Regions from separate parts of the Streptomyces sp. NBC_01352 genome, predicted to be linked through region 2. Evidence: riboswitches for the same ligand, from Rfam matches in the RefSeq annotation. Region 2 holds a riboswitch; the other holds the start of a gene.

Region 1 (8,490 bases), 3.1 Mb from region 2:
GCGGCCCGCCCGCAAGGGACCTCGTGCAGGCCGCGGCCGTGCTCGGCATGCGCTGCACTCTGGTCCGCGCCGCCCACCTCGCCGAGGTCGCCGAGCCGCCGGCAGCCCTCGGCGAGGCCCTGGCCCACGGCCTGCTCCAGGAGGCCGCGCACGACGCGGTGACCGGCATCGCGTTCACCCATCCCCTGGTCCGCGCGGCGGTCTACCACCAGCTGGGCCCGGTGCGCCGCACCGCCCTGCACACCAGGGCCGCCGAGTCCGAGGACGACGAGTTCACGAGGCTGCACCACCGGGCGTTCGCCGCACACGGCCCCGACGACCGGCTGGCCGCCGAACTCGCCGACTGCGCCCGGCGCCGCGCGGCCGTCTGCCGCTGGGTGGAGGCCGCACCCCTCCTGCGGTACGCGGCCCGACTGACCACCCCGCCCAGCGAGCGGGGCCGACTGGACTGCGAGGCCATCGAGGCCTATCTGTTCGACGGCAGGGAGGAGGAGGCCGACAGCGTCGCGGCCGCACTCCCGGACGCGACCGACCCGGCCGTACGATGCTGCGCCCGCGGCCATCTCGCGCTGGTCGCCGGACGCATCACCCAGGCACGGACGCTGCTGGACGAGGCGTGGCGGCTGCGCACGCCGGGCGCGGACGCCGGGCTCGAGGAGCGGATCGCGGAACAGTACGTGATGGTTCACATGATGGGCGGTCACGCATCCCAGGTGTGCCGGTGGGCCGAACCGGCCCGGCGCGACGGGGGCCGGGCGCGCTCCGGAGGAACCCTGCGTTTCATCCACCTGGCCGCGCTCGGGCAACTGGGCGCCTTCGACGAGGGGTTCCGCCTGGCCGAAGCCCTGCCCCAGGCCGCGCTGGTGGGGCCCGAGGACATCGAACTCCTCATGGGCAGGGCCGCGTTGTACCTGTACTCGGACCGCACGACACAGGCACGCCAGGACCTGGAGCGAGCCGTGGAACTCGTACGCCGGGGGCCCGTGCCCCTGCGGGTGATAGCCCTGGCCGTCCTGGCCAAGACCGAATTCCTCTGCGGATCCTGGGACTCGGCGATGACCCGCTGGGAGACGGCGTCCTCCGTCGCCGCGGACCTCGGCCAGGGGTGGATCGCCCCCGTCGTGCATGCCGAGGCCGCGCTCCCGCTCGCGGCCCGGGGCGAGTACGCGCGTGCCGAGGAGCATCTGCGGATCGCGCGCGGCAACCCCGTGATCCAGGAGTCCGCGATGGTCGAGCTCTTCGTGACGTACGGCCGCGCCTTCCTGGCCTTCGTCCGCGGCGACCACTCGGCGGCCGTCGACCTGCTCCGGACCCTCGTCGTCCACGAGGACCTGGACCTCACGGCGGAACCCAGCCTCGTGGCCTGGCGGGACCTGCTGGCCGAGGCCCTGGTGGGCGCGGGCCGTCTCGACGAGGCCGAGGAGGTGCTGGCAGCGCTGGAGCTGCGGGCCCTGCGCCGCTCGCGGGCCTCGACCCTGGCGGCCGTCTGCCGGATACGCGGCACCTTGTACGCGGCCCGTCGCGAGCCGAAACCCGCCCGGGACGCCTTCACCGAGGCCCTCGACCGTGCCGACGGTGCCGGCCTGCCTTTCGAACGGGCCCGCACCGAGCTCGACTTCGGCGCCTTCCTGCGCCGCACGGGCCGCCGCGCCCCGGCCCTGGAACACCTGCGGGCGGCCCGGTCCCGCTTCGCGGGGCTGGGTGCCGTCCCCTTCCTGGAGCGGTGCGACCGTGAGCTGACCGCCTGCGGGGCCGCCCTCGAAGGTGCCCCCGCCTCCGAGGCTCTCCCGTGGGCGCGGGAACGGCTGACGCCGCAGGAGCACGCAGTGGCCCAACTCGCGGCGACCGGGCTGACCAACCGCCAGATCGCCCGCGAGCTGGTCCTCAGCGCGAAGACCGTCGAGTACCACCTGAGCCATGCCTACGCAAAGCTGGGCATTCGCTCGCGGGTGGAACTCGTGGCGCGGGTCGCCGCGCCTACGGAAGGATCTGGAACGTCTGGCTGACCGCGAAGGTCGAGCCGGGTTTGGTGTTGCCGTACACCACCGAACCGTATGCCTGGACCAGGTGTCCCCGGTGGTTCTTGAGGTCGGCGCTGCTCATCACGAACCCGAAGCTGGCCGGGAGGTCCACCCAGTTGGGGTCCCTGAAGCGACCCTTCACCTCGCCGGGCTTCGGTGCGTTCGGCACCTGTGCGGGAATAGCGGTGCCGTCGCTGAGGTCGCGCACGACGAGCGTGACGAGGTAGTCCCCGCCGCCGTCGTGGAGCGTCTCCCCGGCCTCGGCCTCCAGCACGACCTCGCCCTCGCTGTTCGGGTTCAGAGTGAGGTCCGCGATGGGCCCCTTGAGCCCGCGGCTGAACACCCGGATGATCTGAGCGTCGTTCGGTCCCATGACTACTACCCCCTGTTTGTCCTGGCCGGCTTTCCGGCCGTACAGCTGAACGTTAGGGATCCCCTCAGGGACCTGGCCTCCGGGAAGGACCTGGGGAAAACCCCGGGTTGGCCAAGGGCGGCGGCTGCCGCAGCGAGGTCTCCCGGACCGGCGTCTCCTGGGCCACCTCCCCGAACCGAGCCAGCGCCAACGCACCCGCCACAGCCACCAGAAACCCCAACACGGCCACCCACCCCACCCCCTCCCGCGTACGGTCCCCCAGCCACACCACACCCACCGCCGCCGGCCCGATCGTCTCCCCGATCACCATCGCCGCGGTGGCGGTGGTCACCGAGCCGCGCTGCAAGGCCGAGGTCAGCGACAGGAACGCGGCTGTGCCGCCCAGCAGCAGGGCGTACGTCGCCGGATTCGTGAGCAGTTCCGAGGGCGCGAGCGAGTCGATCAGCCGTACGGCCACCTCCACCACCCCGAACCCGAATCCGGCTCCCAGCCCGAGCACCGACGCCCGCGCCCGCTCCGGCAGTCGCCCGCCGCTCAGCCCGAGCAGCAGCACGGCCACGGCCATGGCGAGCAGCGCGTACCTCAGCGCCGACGATCCGCCCCGGTCCCCTTCGGTCCCCGACGCGACCCCGAGCAGCGCCAGCCCGGCACACACGACCCCCACCGCGCCCCATTCGCTCCCGCTCAGCCGCACGCGCAGCAGCCGCGCCGCGACCACCGCCGTCACCGCGAGACTCGACGCCAGCGCCGCGCCGACCGCGTAGATCGGGACCGACCTCAGCGCGGCGACCTGCAACAGGAACCCCAGCCCGTCCAGCGCCAGCCCGGCCAGGTACCGCCACTGCCGGACCGCCCGCAGCAGCAGTGCCGCCTCGCCGCCCCCGCCGGTGTCCGCCGCCCGCGCCGCCATCGCCTGCAGGACGGTCGCCGTGCCGAAGCAGACCGCGGCACCAAGGGCGCACACCATTCCAAAGAACACAAAGCGACTGTAGGGAAAGGTCATGACGGACGGGCCGCCCGCACGCCTGTTCTTACCGATCTCTAGGCTGTTCGCCGGACCACACACACCGGGCCGACGGCCCGACCAACGGGGAGACAAGAACATGGCAGACGCACGCCGACAACTCCGCTCGGGCACGGTCGCACTCGGCGGCGTGGGCCTGCTCGCCGCCGCCCTCACGGCCTGCTCCTCGGACCCGGACAAGCGCTGCGTCGACCGCGACAGCTACACCGCCGGCAAGGGCTACGAGGTCGTCGGCGACAAGAACTGCAAGTCCGTCACCACCGTCGACGGCGCCTACTACTACGGCGGCAAGAAGAAGAGCGGCTGGGTCAAGGGCGGCTCCTTCACCAAGTCCGGCAAGGGGTCGGGCAGCTCGAGCAGTAGCGGCAGTGGCAGCAGCGGCGGTGTCGACCGGGGCGGCTTCGGCAGCGGCGACAGCGGGGACAGCGGAGGCGTCGGCAAGGGCAGCTCCGGCGGCTGACCGACCCACCTTTCCGGAACCCCGCCCTCAGGAACCCCTCCCATGAATCGCCACACCATCGAGCCCCGCCCCGGCTGGCAGCAGACCGTCGAGGAGCAGGGGCTCATCTACCCGCTCACCCGCTATCCCGACGACTCCCTGCGCCCCTACTGGGACGAGAGCGCCTACTACTCCTTCACCCTCTCCGAGGTCGAGGCCCTGGAGGAGGTCGTCGAGGAACTTCACCGGATGTGCCTGACGGCGGCCGAGCACATCGTCGCCACCGACCGCTTCGCCGACCTCGGCATCACCGACCCCCGCGTGACCGAGTCGGTCGCCGAGGCCTGGCGCCGCCGCGCCGAACTCCCTTCCGTCTACGGCCGTTTCGACCTCCGCCACGACGGCACGGGCCCGGCGAAACTCCTGGAGTACAACGCCGACACCCCCACCTCCCTCGTCGAGGCCGCCTCCCCCCAATGGTTCTGGATGGAGGAGCGCTTCCCCGGCGCCGACCAGTGGAACTCCCTCCACGAACGCCTCGTCGCCGCCTGGAAGAACCAGGCCGCCCTCCTCCCGCCCGGCAGCCCTCTGTACTTCGCCCACTCCTCGGCCGACGAACTCGGCGAGGACCTCATGACGGTCGCCTACCTCAAGGAGACCGCGGACCAGGCCGGCCTCGACACCGACTGGATCTCCATGGAAGAGATCGGCTGGGACCCCCTCTCCGGCCGTTTCGTCGACAACCAACTCCGCTTCATCCGCAGCTGCTTCAAGCTCTATCCCTGGGAATGGCTCACCACCGACCGCTTCGCCGACCAGGTCCTCGGCACCCTCGACAACGGCGGCGGCACGGGCAGCACCCTGTGGATCGAACCGGCCTGGAAGATGCTGCTCAGCAACAAGGCCCTGCTGGCGATCCTCTGGGAGCTGTTTCCCGGCCACCCGAACCTCCTCCCCGCCTACCTGGACGGCCCCCGGGAGCTGGCGACGACGACCGGCTACGTCGCCAAGCCCCTGCTGGGCAGGGAGGGCGCGGGAGTGACGGTCCACGAGCCCGGCGCCGACCCGGTACCGGTGGTACGCCAAGAGGCCTGCTGCTACCAGGAGTTGGCCCCCCTTCCCGACTTCGACGGCAACCGTGTCGTCCTCGGCGCCTGGGTCGTGGAGAACGAGTCCGCGGGCCTCGGCATCCGCGAGTCCTCCGGCCTGGTCACCGACGAGTACGCCCGCTTCCTGCCGCACGTGATCCGCTGAGAACCCCCTGAAGTCCCGCGGACTCCCTACAGCCCCAGCACCGCACGCAGCTGGGCCAGCCCCCAGTCCAGATCCTCCTCACTGATGACGAGGGGCGGCGCGATCCGGATCGTCGCCCCGTGCGTGTCCTTCACCAGCACCCCCAGGTCCATCAGCCTCTCGGACACCTCCCGTCCCGTGCCGTACGACGGCTCGATGTCGACGCCCGCCCACAGCCCACGCCCGCGCACTCCCGTCACCCGCCCCGTCCCGGCCAGCGCACCCAACTCCCGGTGCAGCCGCTCGCCGAGCTCCGCCGCCCGCGCCTGGTACCCGCCCGTCCGCAGCATCGCGATCACCTCCAGCGCCACCGCGCAGGCCAGCGGATTCCCGCCGAACGTCGACCCGTGCTCCCCGGCCCGGAACACCCCGAGCACCGCCGCGCTCGACACCACCGCCGACACCGGCACGATCCCGCCGCCGAGCGCCTTCCCCAGCACATACACGTCCGGCACCACGCCCTCGTGCTCGCACGCGAACGTCCGCCCCGTCCGCCCCAGCCCCGACTGGATCTCGTCCGCCACGAACAGCACGTTCCGCTCCCGCGTCAGCTCCCGCACCCCCGGCAGGTAACCGGCCGGCGGCACCAGCACCCCCGCCTCGCCCTGGATCGGCTCCAGCAACACCGCCACCGTGTTCTCGGTCAGCGCGGAGCGCATCGCCGTCAGATCCCCGTAGGGCACGATCTCGAAGCCCGGCGTGTACGGCCCGAAGTCCGCCCGCGCCTCGGAGTCCGTGGAGAAGCTGATGACCGTCGTCGTGCGCCCGTGGAAGTTGTTGCCGGCGACCACGATCTTCGCCATCTCCGACGGCACGCCCTTGACCCGGTACCCCCACTTCCGGGCCGTCTTCACCGCCGTCTCCACCGCCTCCACACCCGTGTTCATCGGCAGCACCATCTCCATGCCGCACAGCTCGGCGAGTTCCTCGCAGAACGCGGCGAACCGGTCGTGATGGAATGCCCGCGACGTCAGCGTCACCCGCTCCAACTGCGCCTTCGCCGCCTCGACGAGCCGCCGGTTGCAGTGCCCGAAGTTGAGCGCCGAGTAACCGGCCAGCAGGTCCAGATACCGGCGCCCCTCCACGTCCGTCATCCAGGCACCGTCCGCGGTGGCGATCATCACGGGCAGCGGGTGGTAGGTGTGCGCACTGTGGGCTTCGGTCGCGGCGACGAGCCCCTCCATAGCGTTCACGGGATCTCCCTGAGGTGGCGGTGGCCTCCTTCCTATCGTCGCTCGGATGGTGGACGCGGGACCTGGGCGACGCGGCGTGCCCGGTAGGCTGACCGGCGGGCCGTGACTGGCGCGCTGGGATGGGACGAACCATCGGGGAGCGGCCCCTGGACTCTGTCCAGCACCGAGTGCCGTGCGCCTGGGCCGTACCGTGAACGCTGAACACGACGTCCGGAGGTCCCCATGCCAGCCGAACCCCTCTCCCACGAGTCCACCGCCTTCCGTGCCGCCCTCGACGTGATCCGCGCCGTCGAGCCGCGCGTGGCCGACGCCATCGGCCAGGAGGTCGCCGACCAGCGCGAGATGCTCAAGCTGATCGCCTCCGAGAACTACGCCTCCCCGGCCACCCTCCTCGCGATGGGCAACTGGTTCAGCGACAAGTACGCCGAGGGCACCATCGGCCGCCGCTTCTACGCCGGCTGTCGCAACGTCGACACCGTCGAGTCCCTCGCCGCCGAGCACGCGCGCGAGCTCTTCGGCGCCCGCCACGCCTACGTCCAGCCGCACTCCGGCATCGACGCCAACCTCGTCGCCTTCTGGTCGGTCCTCGCCCAGCGTGTCGAGGTCCCCGCCCTGGAGAAGGCCGGCGTCCGCCAGGTCAACGACCTCTCCGAGGCCGACTGGGCCGAGCTCCGCCAGGCCTTCGGCAACCAGCGCATGCTCGGCATGTCCCTGGACGCCGGCGGCCACCTCACCCACGGCTTCCGCCCGAACATCTCCGGCAAGATGTTCGACCAGCGCTCCTACGGCACCGACCCCACCACCGGTCTCCTCGACTACGAGGCCCTGCGTGCCACGGCCCGCGAGTTCAAGCCGCTGATCATCGTGGCCGGCTACTCCGCCTACCCCCGTCTCGTGAACTTCCGGATCATGCGCGAGATCGCCGACGAGGTCGGCGCCACGCTCATGGTGGACATGGCCCACTTCGCCGGTCTCGTCGCCGGCAAGGTCCTCACCGGCGACTTCGACCCGGTCCCGCACGCCCAGATCGTCACCACCACCACCCACAAGTCGCTGCGCGGCCCGCGCGGCGGCATGGTCCTGTGCGACGACTCCCTCAAGGACCAGGTCGACCGCGGCTGCCCGATGGTCCTCGGCGGCCCGCTCCCGCACGTCATGGCCGCCAAGGCCGTCGCCCTCGCCGAGGCCCGCCGGCCCTCCTTCCAGGACTACGCCCAGCGCATCGTCGACAACTCCCGCGCCCTGGCCGAAGGCCTGATGCGCCGGGGCGCGACCCTGGTGACCGGCGGCACGGACAATCACCTCAACCTGATCGACGTCGCCTCCTCCTACGGCCTCACCGGCCGCCAGGCCGAGGCCGCGCTGCTCGACTCGGGCATCGTCACCAACCGCAACTCCATCCCGGCCGACCCCAACGGTGCCTGGTACACCTCCGGCATTCGCATCGGCACCCCCGCCCTGACCACGCGGGGTCTCGGCACCGCCGAGATGGACGAGGTCGCGGCCCTCATCGACCGCGTCCTCACCTCCACCGAGCCCGGCACCACCGGCAAGGGCGCCCCCTCCAAGGCCCAGCACGTCCTCGACCCGAAGATCGCGGACGAGGTCGCCCACCGAGCCACCGACCTCGTGGCCGGTTTCCCGCTGTACCCGGAGATCGACCTGGGCTGACGCCCGGCCCGCATCAGAGATCGATCAGCTCCTGTCGTGGTTCCTCCCGCGGCGGCCCGGTTCCCGGCCGGGCCGCCGCGCGGCGTATCAGCAGCGTGCCGCCCACTCCGGCCGCGAACCCGGCCGCGAGGCCCGGTATCGCCCACCAGACGCCGCTCGCCGCGGACCTGTGCCCGCCGCCGGGCCCGTCGGCATCGCCCAGACTCTCTGCCGCCGCCCTCTCGTCGGCCTCGCCGAGCAACCCGGCCCAGCTCATCCGCTCGAAGACCGAGCGCGGAGCCCGGTGCCAGCGGATGTCGTCGTCATCCACGTCCGGCGCGGCATCCGAGCGCACCCACGGCGTGCCGTCCCCGGCCACGAACAGCTGGTCCTGCCGCTCCATCGCCACGTCACCACCCGGCGCCGCGTCTGTCTGCGGCCAGCCCCCGATCCCCGTCAGCCCCCACACCACGGTGATCAGCACCGGTGGATACCGG
Region 2 (8,490 bases):
TCCTCACCCGGCCGGGGCCGGGTGCACGCGGTGGCGGGCTGCTGCTTCGTGTCGTCCTTCGCGGCGCTGGGGCCACCGGCCGGCGTGGCCGTGGCGGCGGACAGTGCCCGCTTCGGTCCGGCCGCACCCGTACTGACCGGCGGTGCCGCTGCCGCCGTCATCGTCCTCGCCGTCACCTTCCCCCCGCTGAAGTTCCGCACCCGCTGGAGCCGTTGATGCCCTCGCTGACCCACTCGCCCGCGAGCTCCCCGAAGCTCTCGACCTCGTTCGAGCCCGGGCGGACGCCCGTCGCTCCCGCCGCACTGCCCACCGCCGACGAGGCGGTGGCCCATACGCTCCTCAACTGTCTGCTGCGCGAGGTGTCTGGCCCCGAACGCCAGTCCGTCGTGACCGACGGCCGGCTGCTGCTGCGGCTGCCGCGCCGCGGTGTCCTGCTGCGCGTCGCGCTGCGCCGCACCTCGCTGCTGGGCGCACACCGGTTCACCGGCCCGGTGAGCGAGCGGCGCGAGGGCGGCTGGGCGGAGATGGACTGGCGACGCCTGGCCGAGTGCACCCACGACGAGCTGTGGCTGCGCACCGGCGTGCGCAACGAGGAGTTCCTGGAGCAGATCGCCTCCAGCCACTCGGCGATCAGGACCGCCCTGACGGCCGTACGGGCCGACACCGCCGTACATGCCGACCGAGCCCCGGAGGACCGGCTGTCGGCCTACCTCGCCTCCGAGCAGTCGCTGCTGTTCGGGCACCGCTTCCACCCGACACCCAAGGCCCGCACCGGCGACCCGCGCGCCTGGTCCGCGTACGCCCCGGAGGCGGGCGCCGCCTTCCCGCTGCGCCACCTCGCGGTCCGCAGCCACCTGATCGCCGAGGAGTACACCGACCCCGCGGCCGTCGCCCCCTTGGACCGGCAGCGCGAGGACGTCCCGGACGGCTACCGGCTGCTGCCCGCCCACCCCTGGCAGTACGAGACACTCGGCGAGCACCCCGCGCTGCGCGCCGCCCTCGCGGCCGGTGACATCCTCGACCTCGGACCCGGCGGACAGCCCTTCGCCGCGACCGCCTCCGTGCGCACGCTGTACGACGGCGAGACGTTCCTGAAGTTCAGCCTCAACGTGCGGATCACCAACTGCGTGCGTAAGAACAGCAGTTACGAGCTGTCCGGCGCGGTCGCCCTCACCCGCGCCCTGGCCCCGGCACTCGCCGACCTCGCCGAGCGTTTCCCCGGCAGCGCCGTGCTCCGCGAGCCCGCCTACCGCTCGCTCGCCCTCCCGGGCCCCGACGGGACACCGGACCGGGCGCTGTTGGAGGGCTTCGGCGTCATCGTCCGCGAAGGCCTGCCGCGCCGGCTCGCGCCCGGCACCACTCCCCTGCTGGCCGCCGCGGTCGCCGACGAGTACCCGACCGGCGCCGCCCACATCTCCCGCCTCCTGGCCGGTGCGGACGAGCGGCGGGCCCTGGACTGGTGGTCGGCGTACCTCGGCCTCCTCCTCCCGCCGGTCCTGGCCGCCTACTTCGACCACGGACTGGTCCTGGAGCCGCACCTGCAGAACGTCGTCATCGGCGTCGACGGCGACGGCATGCCCGTCCAGGTCCTCTTCCGCGACCTGGAGGGCGCCAAGCTGGTCCCCGAGCACCACGCGGACACGCTCGCCGCGCTGCCGCCCGAGGTCGCGGGTCCGATGACGTACGACGCACAGCGCGGCTGGGACCGGGTGGTGTACTGCCTGCTGGTCAACCATGCCGCCGAGCTGCTCGCCGCCCTCGCCGACCTGCACCCGCGGGCCGAGGCCGCGCTGTGGGGCCGGATGCGGGACACCCTGCGGGCGTACGCCGACCGGAGCGGCTGTCCGCCGCGCCTGGCCGCCCTGCTCGCCGGGGTGCCGCTGCCCGCCAAGGCCAACCTGCTCACCCGCTGGGAGCGCAAGGCCGACCGCGCGGCCGGATACGTCCGGCTGCCGTCCCCTCTCGCCGAGGGCATCCTGCGCGACACGACCGGGAGCACCCGATGACCGATCCGACGCCCGCGGTCCGCGACCGCGTTCTGTCCCTGCCGTCCAGTGAACTTCCCGCGTACGTCTACGATCTGGCCGCACTGCGCACCCACGTCGCCGCCGTGCGGGCCGCGCTCCCGGAGCGGGTCGAGCTGTACTACGCCGCGAAGGCCAACCCCGAGCCGGAGATCCTCGGCGCGCTCGGTCCGTACGTCGACGGCTACGAGGTCTCCTCGGGCGGTGAACTCGCCCACGTCGCCGGGGCGGTACCGGGTCGGCCGCTCGCCTTCGGGGGTCCCGGCAAGACGCCGGACGAGGTGACGGCCGCGCTGGAGCAGGGAGTCGAACGCTTCCACGTGGAGAGCATGTACGAGCTGCGCATGCTGGCCGAGTTGGCGCGGCGCGTCGCTCCGGGGCGGCGGGTGCCGGTGCTGCCCCGTGTCAACCTGCCGGTCGCCGACGGCTCGTTGGCGGGCAGCTCGCTGGCGATGGGCGGCAGGCCCACACCCTTCGGTATGGACCCCGCCCAGGCTCTCGAAGCAGTCCGCGCGCTCGCCGACGGCACCTACCCGCACCTCGAACTGCGCGGCGTCCACGCCCACTTGGCGAGCGGCCTGGCGGCGGTCGAGCAGCTGGCCGTGGCCGAGTCCGTCGTCTCGTGGGCGACGGACCTCGGTGTGCCGCTCGCCGAGGTGAACGTCGGCGGCGGCATGACCGTCGACTACACCCGTCCCGGACACCGCTTCGACTGGGCCGCGTACGGCAAGGGCCTCGCCCGGCTGACCGAGGCGCACCCCGGACTCACCCTGCGCATCGAGCCGGGGCGGGCCCTGACGGCGTACTGCGGCTGGTACGCCACGGAGGTACTGGACGTGAAGCGCAGTCACGGCGAGGAGTTCGCCGTCGTCCGGGGCGGCACCCACCATCTGCGCACCCCGGCGACGAAGGGGCACGACCAGCCGTGTTCCGTACTTCCGGTGGACGCCTGGCCGCATCCGTGGCCGCGATCGGAGTCCGTGGGCGAGCGGATCACCCTGGCCGGACAGCTGTGCACACCGAAGGACGTGCTGGCCCGACGCGTGCCCGCGCCCGGGCTGAAGGCCGGTGACCGGGTGGCGTTCTCGCTGACAGGTGCCTACGCGTGGAACATCTCCCACCACGACTTCCTGATGCACCCCCGGCCCGGCTTCCACTTCCTGGACGCCCCTCCCGCGCGATGAGACGCAGACACGCGTCGAGGGCCGCCCGGAGAGATCCGGGCGGCCCTCGGGGAGCAGGCGGGAACGGTCAGGCCTGGACAGCGGGCAGCAGCCCGGTGACGGGGGCGACGAGGTCGGTGACCTGGTGCAGCTCGTTCAGCTTGTTCAGCTCGTTGACCCGGTTGAGCGCGGCCAGCTGCTCCGAGATCCGCGGGACCTCGCCCTTGTGCTCCGCGGGAAGGTCGCTCACGACGAGCGAGTCGAGCGTGGCGATGGGGTTCAGCTGACCGGTACCCGGGGCAGCCGCGTCGGCCGCGTTCGCGAGGGGAGCGGCGAGGCCGGTGACCCCGACGGCAAGACCCACGGCGGCGACGATACGTCGTGTTGAGATCATGCCCTCAGCAACGCCTAAGGAGCCCTGCCGGACACGGGCGGCCGCTGCCGCTCACCCGTGAGGCGCAGCGCGCGGACTGCGCTTGCCGAGCCCGCCGGGGCGGAGGAGCCTCGAAGGGAGAGGCCCCTCGCCGGCCCGCTCCGCGCCGGGCCGCGGCCTTTTGAAGGAGGTCACACCATGGGCAGTGCGGCACGCTCCGGCTTCGACGCCGAAACCCTGCGTCAGGCCATCGAAGGACACACTGCGGCGAATCTTCTGTCGCTCTACGCGGACGACGCGGAGATACGCGTCGTGGACCGCAACACCCAGCCCAGCCACCCCAAGGTCCTGCACGGCCGGGACGAGATCGGCGAGATGCTCGAGGACGTGTACAGCCGCGACATCAAGGCGCACAAGCTCGAGCAGTGCGTCGTCCAGGAAGACCGCGTCGCCTTCACCGAGAGCTGCGAGTACTCCGACGGGGTACGCGTGTTCTCCGAGTCGATGGTGTCGCTGCGGGACGGGAAGATCGCCGACCAGACCATGGTCCAGGCCTGGGACGAGTAGCCGAAGCAGGAGGTCAGGCTGTCGGCGGGCCGTGACCGGCGCTGAGGTTGAGCACCACCGGGGAGCGGCCCGCCGTGAACGAATGCCGTGCGCCTGGGCGATCCCGTGGACTCAGCTCAGGAGTGGATCGTCAGGACGGCGGCCCTGGCTTTGTTACTGACGACGCCGCAGCGCGATCCTCGGCAAGCCGGTCGGCATGCTGCTGCTCGCCAGGCAAGCCCGGCGCCGTGGTGGTCGACGCCGGGTACAACGTCGACGTCGGCTCCGCCGTGGAACGGGCCTGCCTGATCACGCCGGTGCCGGGCGGTGTCGGTCCGATGACGAGCGCCACGCTGCTGGAGCAGACCGTGGACGCGGCCACCCGGCAACTCGGGGTGTGAATCAGCGCATCCAGGCGCTGTACTCCATGACGTCTCCGGTCCTGAGGCCCCACTCGGGCTCGGCGACGGTGGCGGTGCTCTCCAGCCCGAGGACGGCCCCCGTGGCCGGGTCCATGATCAGCATGCGGCGGGCGCCGGAACCGTCGTACACATACGCCTGACCACGCCGACCGAGGCGGTCGGTCACCTGACCGACCGGCCGCAGCCCCTCGGCATCCGCGAGGAGCCGGACGAGCGCCGCGTTCTCGCGGGCGCCGAGGGTCCAGTGATCGAGCAACACGTCGACGGCGTCGAGCAGTTGGGGCGTGCTGAGCGGCGTATCGCGGTACCCCGCCTCCTGCAGATAGGCGCGCAGCCGCGTCGGGTCGTGCGGCGGCGCCGACTCGGGTGGCGCGTCGCTCCAGCTCGGCCCGAAGGTCTGTCTGCTGATGACGTGTCCGTCCGCCACCAGGCGGGGTTCGCCGTCCTCGTCGGACAGGACCGGCCGGCCGGGATGCCTCGGATCGGTCGCCACGACCAGTTCCGTGTGCGTGTCGTCGGCCTTCCAGCGCACGATCCGCTCCTCGGCGAACGTGACCGGGGGCTTGTCCTGCGACATCCCCATGCTCCACGTCAGGACGTGCGTGCCCTTGCGCAGCCCGGGCGAACCGTCGGCCGCGTCCTGCCCGGCACGCTCGGCCAGCAGCTGAAGGGGTACGGGGGTGGAGTCGGCCCGCACGACCAGCGGGCGGGGGGCCGCGACCGCGGGGGGTGTGTTGGGGCCGCCGAGTACGAGGGTCAGCGCGAGGGCGGCCACGACGGCGGTGGCGACCAGGCCCCAGGCCAGCCGGGCGCGGCTGCGGGGGCCGGGGGTCTGCCCGTGCAGGAGCCGGTTCAGCTGCCGCTCGGCGTGATGGTCCAGGGGCCCGTCGCCGAAGTGGGGGGCGTCGACCGGGACCGGGTTGGCGCGGCGCAGGAGTTCCAGTTCGTCAGCCATGGCCGTGCTCCTTCGACGGGTTGGACGGGTGTGCGCCGGCGGCGAGCGGGGGGTGGAGGCGGTCGATCTCGGCTCTCAGCCGGCGGCGGGCCCGGTGCAGCCGCATCGACGCGGCCCGTCGGCCGCAGCCGAGGGCGACGGCCACCTCGTCGATGCCGAGTTCCTCCCACGCCGTCAGGCGCAGCACCTCCTGGTCGGCCGGGGAGAGCCGGGCGAGCGCGTCGTGCACCCAGCCGCCCGGTGTCTCGGCGTCGGGGCCTGCCGCGATGTGCCGCCCGTGCACGGTGTCGTCGTTGCCGAGCCGGTCGACGAGCCGTCGGCGGCGCCCGCGGCCGCGTACCGCGTTGGCCAGGCAGTTGCGTGCCACGCCGTACAGCCAGGGCAGGGGGGACGCCGGAAGGTCGGCCCGGCGGCGCCAGGCGACCGTGAACACGTCCGCCACCACTTCCTCCACCTCGCTGGTACGCCCGTCCAACCGCCGCGCGACATAGCGGCTGACCGCCCAGTAGTGCTCGCGATAGGCAGCGGCGAAGTCCTCGTCGTTGCTCATGTTCCGTTCGTGTCCGGCACCTTCGTGATCGTCACACCCGTCCTGGGTGACGCTCGTCGCTCCCGTCCCGGGGGCGAGCGCGGCCGTCAAGTTATCTTGCTCGGACACAGGCCCGTCTCTTCGGCCCGACCGGGGCGCCGCAGGCAAGGAGTTGACCATGGACGCGCAGGACACGGCCAAGAGACTGCGGGTGATCAGCGATGAGTTGTCGGACCGTTTCTACGAGCGGGCCGACGTGGTGCGGACGCTGGTGGTGACGCTGCTGGCCGGACAGCACTCGCTGGTGCTCGGCCCGCCCGGAACGGCGAAGTCCGAGTTGGCCCGGGAGCTCACCGGCCGGGTCGAGGGGGCGTCGTACTGGGAGATCCTGCTGTCCAAGTTCACCGCGCCGACCAGGATGTTCGGTCCCGTCGACGTCGCCGCGCTGGCCCGGGGCGAGTACCGCCAGGTCTACGAAGGCCGTGCCACGACCGCGCATGTCGCGTTCATCGACGAGATCTTCAAGTGCTCCACGGCGGCGCTGAACGAGACGCTGGGCTTCCTCAACGAGCGGATCTACCACCCGGAGAGCGGCGGGGAGCCGATCCGCTGCCCCCTGATCGGGGCCATCACGGCGAGCAACGAGCTGCCGAGCGGGGAGGACACGGCCGCGATCTACGACCGGCTGCTGGTGCGGATCGAGGTCGGGTACCTGGCGGATCCCTCGAACTTCGCCGCGCTGGTCCGCTCCGCCGTCAGCCGCCCCGTGGCACCGGCCCGGACCACCGTCGAGCTGGCCGCGTTGCAGCACGCCGTGACCGAGGCCGTCCCCGCCGTGGACGTCCCCGAGGGAATCGTGGACGCGGTGTGCACGCTGCGGGCCGCCCTGCGCCGCAAGGAACTCGTCGCCTCCGACCGCCGCTGGCGGCAGGCGGTGGGCCTGCTCCAGGCGTCCGCGTTCCTCGACGGCCGCCGAGCGGTCGCCTTGACCGACCTGCCGACCGTCGAGCGCGAGGTGCTGCACCTGGTCAACCGTTCCTGGGGACTGAGCAAGAGTGAGCCTACTCAGCCGCACGCCCCGAACGGTCTTGGGCGCACTGGTCCCCGGCGTACTCAGCCCCGGAACGGCGACACGGATCCTGTCCGTGGTCCGGGCCCGGGAGGCCGGTTCCCTCACGACCTGGCTACATGGGTGCGGCCAGAGGCGACGGGGAGGCCCCGAACCATTACTCCGATGGAGCGGGGGCCCCGCACGCTGGCGCCGTACCCGGCGTCCCAGATCGCGCGATCAGCGTAGCCCGAACGGCTCAGGAAGCCGCAAGCCCGGGAGTCGACCATCACACGATCGAGCCAATACTGCATGGTGCAGGCCCAGCTTTGAACACCGGGGATCAGGGCGATGGGCGAGACACCGAGCGAACTCAACGAGCTGGCGAGCCGGGCCGGGAGGTGGCTGGGCCTGTCCACCGCCGCTCCCGAACGGCACACGACGGTCGTCGTCGCGGACCGGTTCGACCGGATCACCTGGCGCGACACCTACGAGCGGTCGGCCGGACTGCGTGAGCTGGCCGAGGAGCTGAACGAGCGCTACGACCACACCAACCACACCACCTACGCCACTGACCTCCTGACCGACGCGTTCCTGGCCGCCTACAAGGTCAACCCGCGGTTGCGCGAGCGCGCGGAGATGGACCCCTCCCGGCTGGTCAACCACCAGGTCGTCACCGCGCTGGTGGAGTCACCGGAGTTCGCCGAGCTGCACCGCGAGACGGCCGGCGATCCCTACGCCGCCGCCATGGCCGTGCTCGCCCAGGCCGCCACGCTGCGCGAGATGGTGGAGCGCTCCCGGGATGCCCAGGAACAGGCCGAGCGGGCGAAGAAGGCGCAGCAGGACACCGAAGGCGCGGCGAATGCCGTGGGAGAGGCGCTCCAGCGGGCCGCCGACCAGGCCGACGAGGAAGGCGAGGAAGGCGCTGTGCCGGCCCCGGCCGCCGACGCCGTGCAACAGGCGATCGAGGCCGCGGAAGCCGCCGAGGCCGCTGCGCGGGAGGCCGCCCGGGACGCCGCGCAGGCCCTCGCGGCGGCGGCCCCCGGCATCCGGGCCGCCGCGCGGAACGCGGCGGCCAAGGCCGCCGAGGCCGTGCGGGAGGAGGCCGCGCTGATGCGGGCCTGGGGCGTCGGTCCCGGCGAGCTGGAGCGGCTGCCGTTCGACCGGCGCGCCCGCCTCGCCGAGCGGCTGCGCACCGGTCGTCTCGCCCAGTGGGCCGAACTGATCGGCCGTTTCCGGCAGATGGCCGGCGGTGAGCGCGCCCGCAGGGTGGAGAACGCCACCGGGGAACTGGTCGGCGTCACCCTCGGCGACGACCTCTCCCGCGTGATCCCCTCCGAGCTGGCCAACCTCGGCCTGCCCGAGCTGCGTGCGGTGTTCGCCGCGCGCTACGCCGCCGGGGAGCTGATGCTCTACGACAGCCAGGGAGA

The links. A riboswitch is a leader RNA that binds a small molecule or an ion and turns the genes downstream of it on or off. The one in region 2 is predicted to bind ZMP and ZTP.
Region 1: linked by a shared signal. The riboswitch ahead of OG252_RS20830 (glycine hydroxymethyltransferase) and the one ahead of OG252_RS06935 (bifunctional 5,10-methylene-tetrahydrofolate dehydrogenase/5,10-methylene-tetrahydrofolate cyclohydrolase) in region 2 are both predicted to bind ZMP and ZTP.

Annotation. Positions count from the first base shown of each region.
Region 1 covers NZ_CP108354.1:4,504,865-4,513,354, reverse strand. The annotation lists gene OG252_RS20860 (AAA family ATPase) at 1-2,006, shown strand, start outside; gene OG252_RS20855 (hypothetical protein) at 1,978-2,394, opposite strand; gene OG252_RS20850 (hypothetical protein) at 2,459-3,361, opposite strand; gene OG252_RS20845 (hypothetical protein) at 3,498-3,878, shown strand; gene OG252_RS20840 (glutathionylspermidine synthase family protein) at 3,921-5,111, shown strand; gene rocD (ornithine--oxo-acid transaminase) at 5,138-6,334, opposite strand; ZMP/ZTP riboswitch at 6,436-6,534, shown strand; gene OG252_RS20830 (glycine hydroxymethyltransferase) at 6,566-8,014, shown strand; gene OG252_RS20825 (hypothetical protein) at 8,028-8,490, opposite strand, start outside.
Region 2 covers NZ_CP108354.1:1,435,151-1,443,640, forward strand. The annotation lists gene OG252_RS06910 (hypothetical protein) at 1-216, shown strand, start outside; gene OG252_RS06915 (IucA/IucC family protein) at 216-2,006, shown strand; gene OG252_RS06920 (type III PLP-dependent enzyme) at 2,003-3,208, shown strand; gene OG252_RS06925 (hypothetical protein) at 3,276-3,581, opposite strand; gene OG252_RS06930 (nuclear transport factor 2 family protein) at 3,759-4,127, shown strand; ZMP/ZTP riboswitch at 4,149-4,233, shown strand; partial or broken gene OG252_RS06935 (bifunctional 5,10-methylene-tetrahydrofolate dehydrogenase/5,10-methylene-tetrahydrofolate cyclohydrolase) at 4,294-4,507, shown strand; gene OG252_RS06940 (CU044_5270 family protein) at 4,509-5,483, opposite strand; gene OG252_RS06945 (RNA polymerase sigma factor) at 5,476-6,033, opposite strand; gene OG252_RS06950 (AAA family ATPase) at 6,191-7,309, shown strand; gene OG252_RS06955 (VWA domain-containing protein) at 7,412-8,490, shown strand, end outside.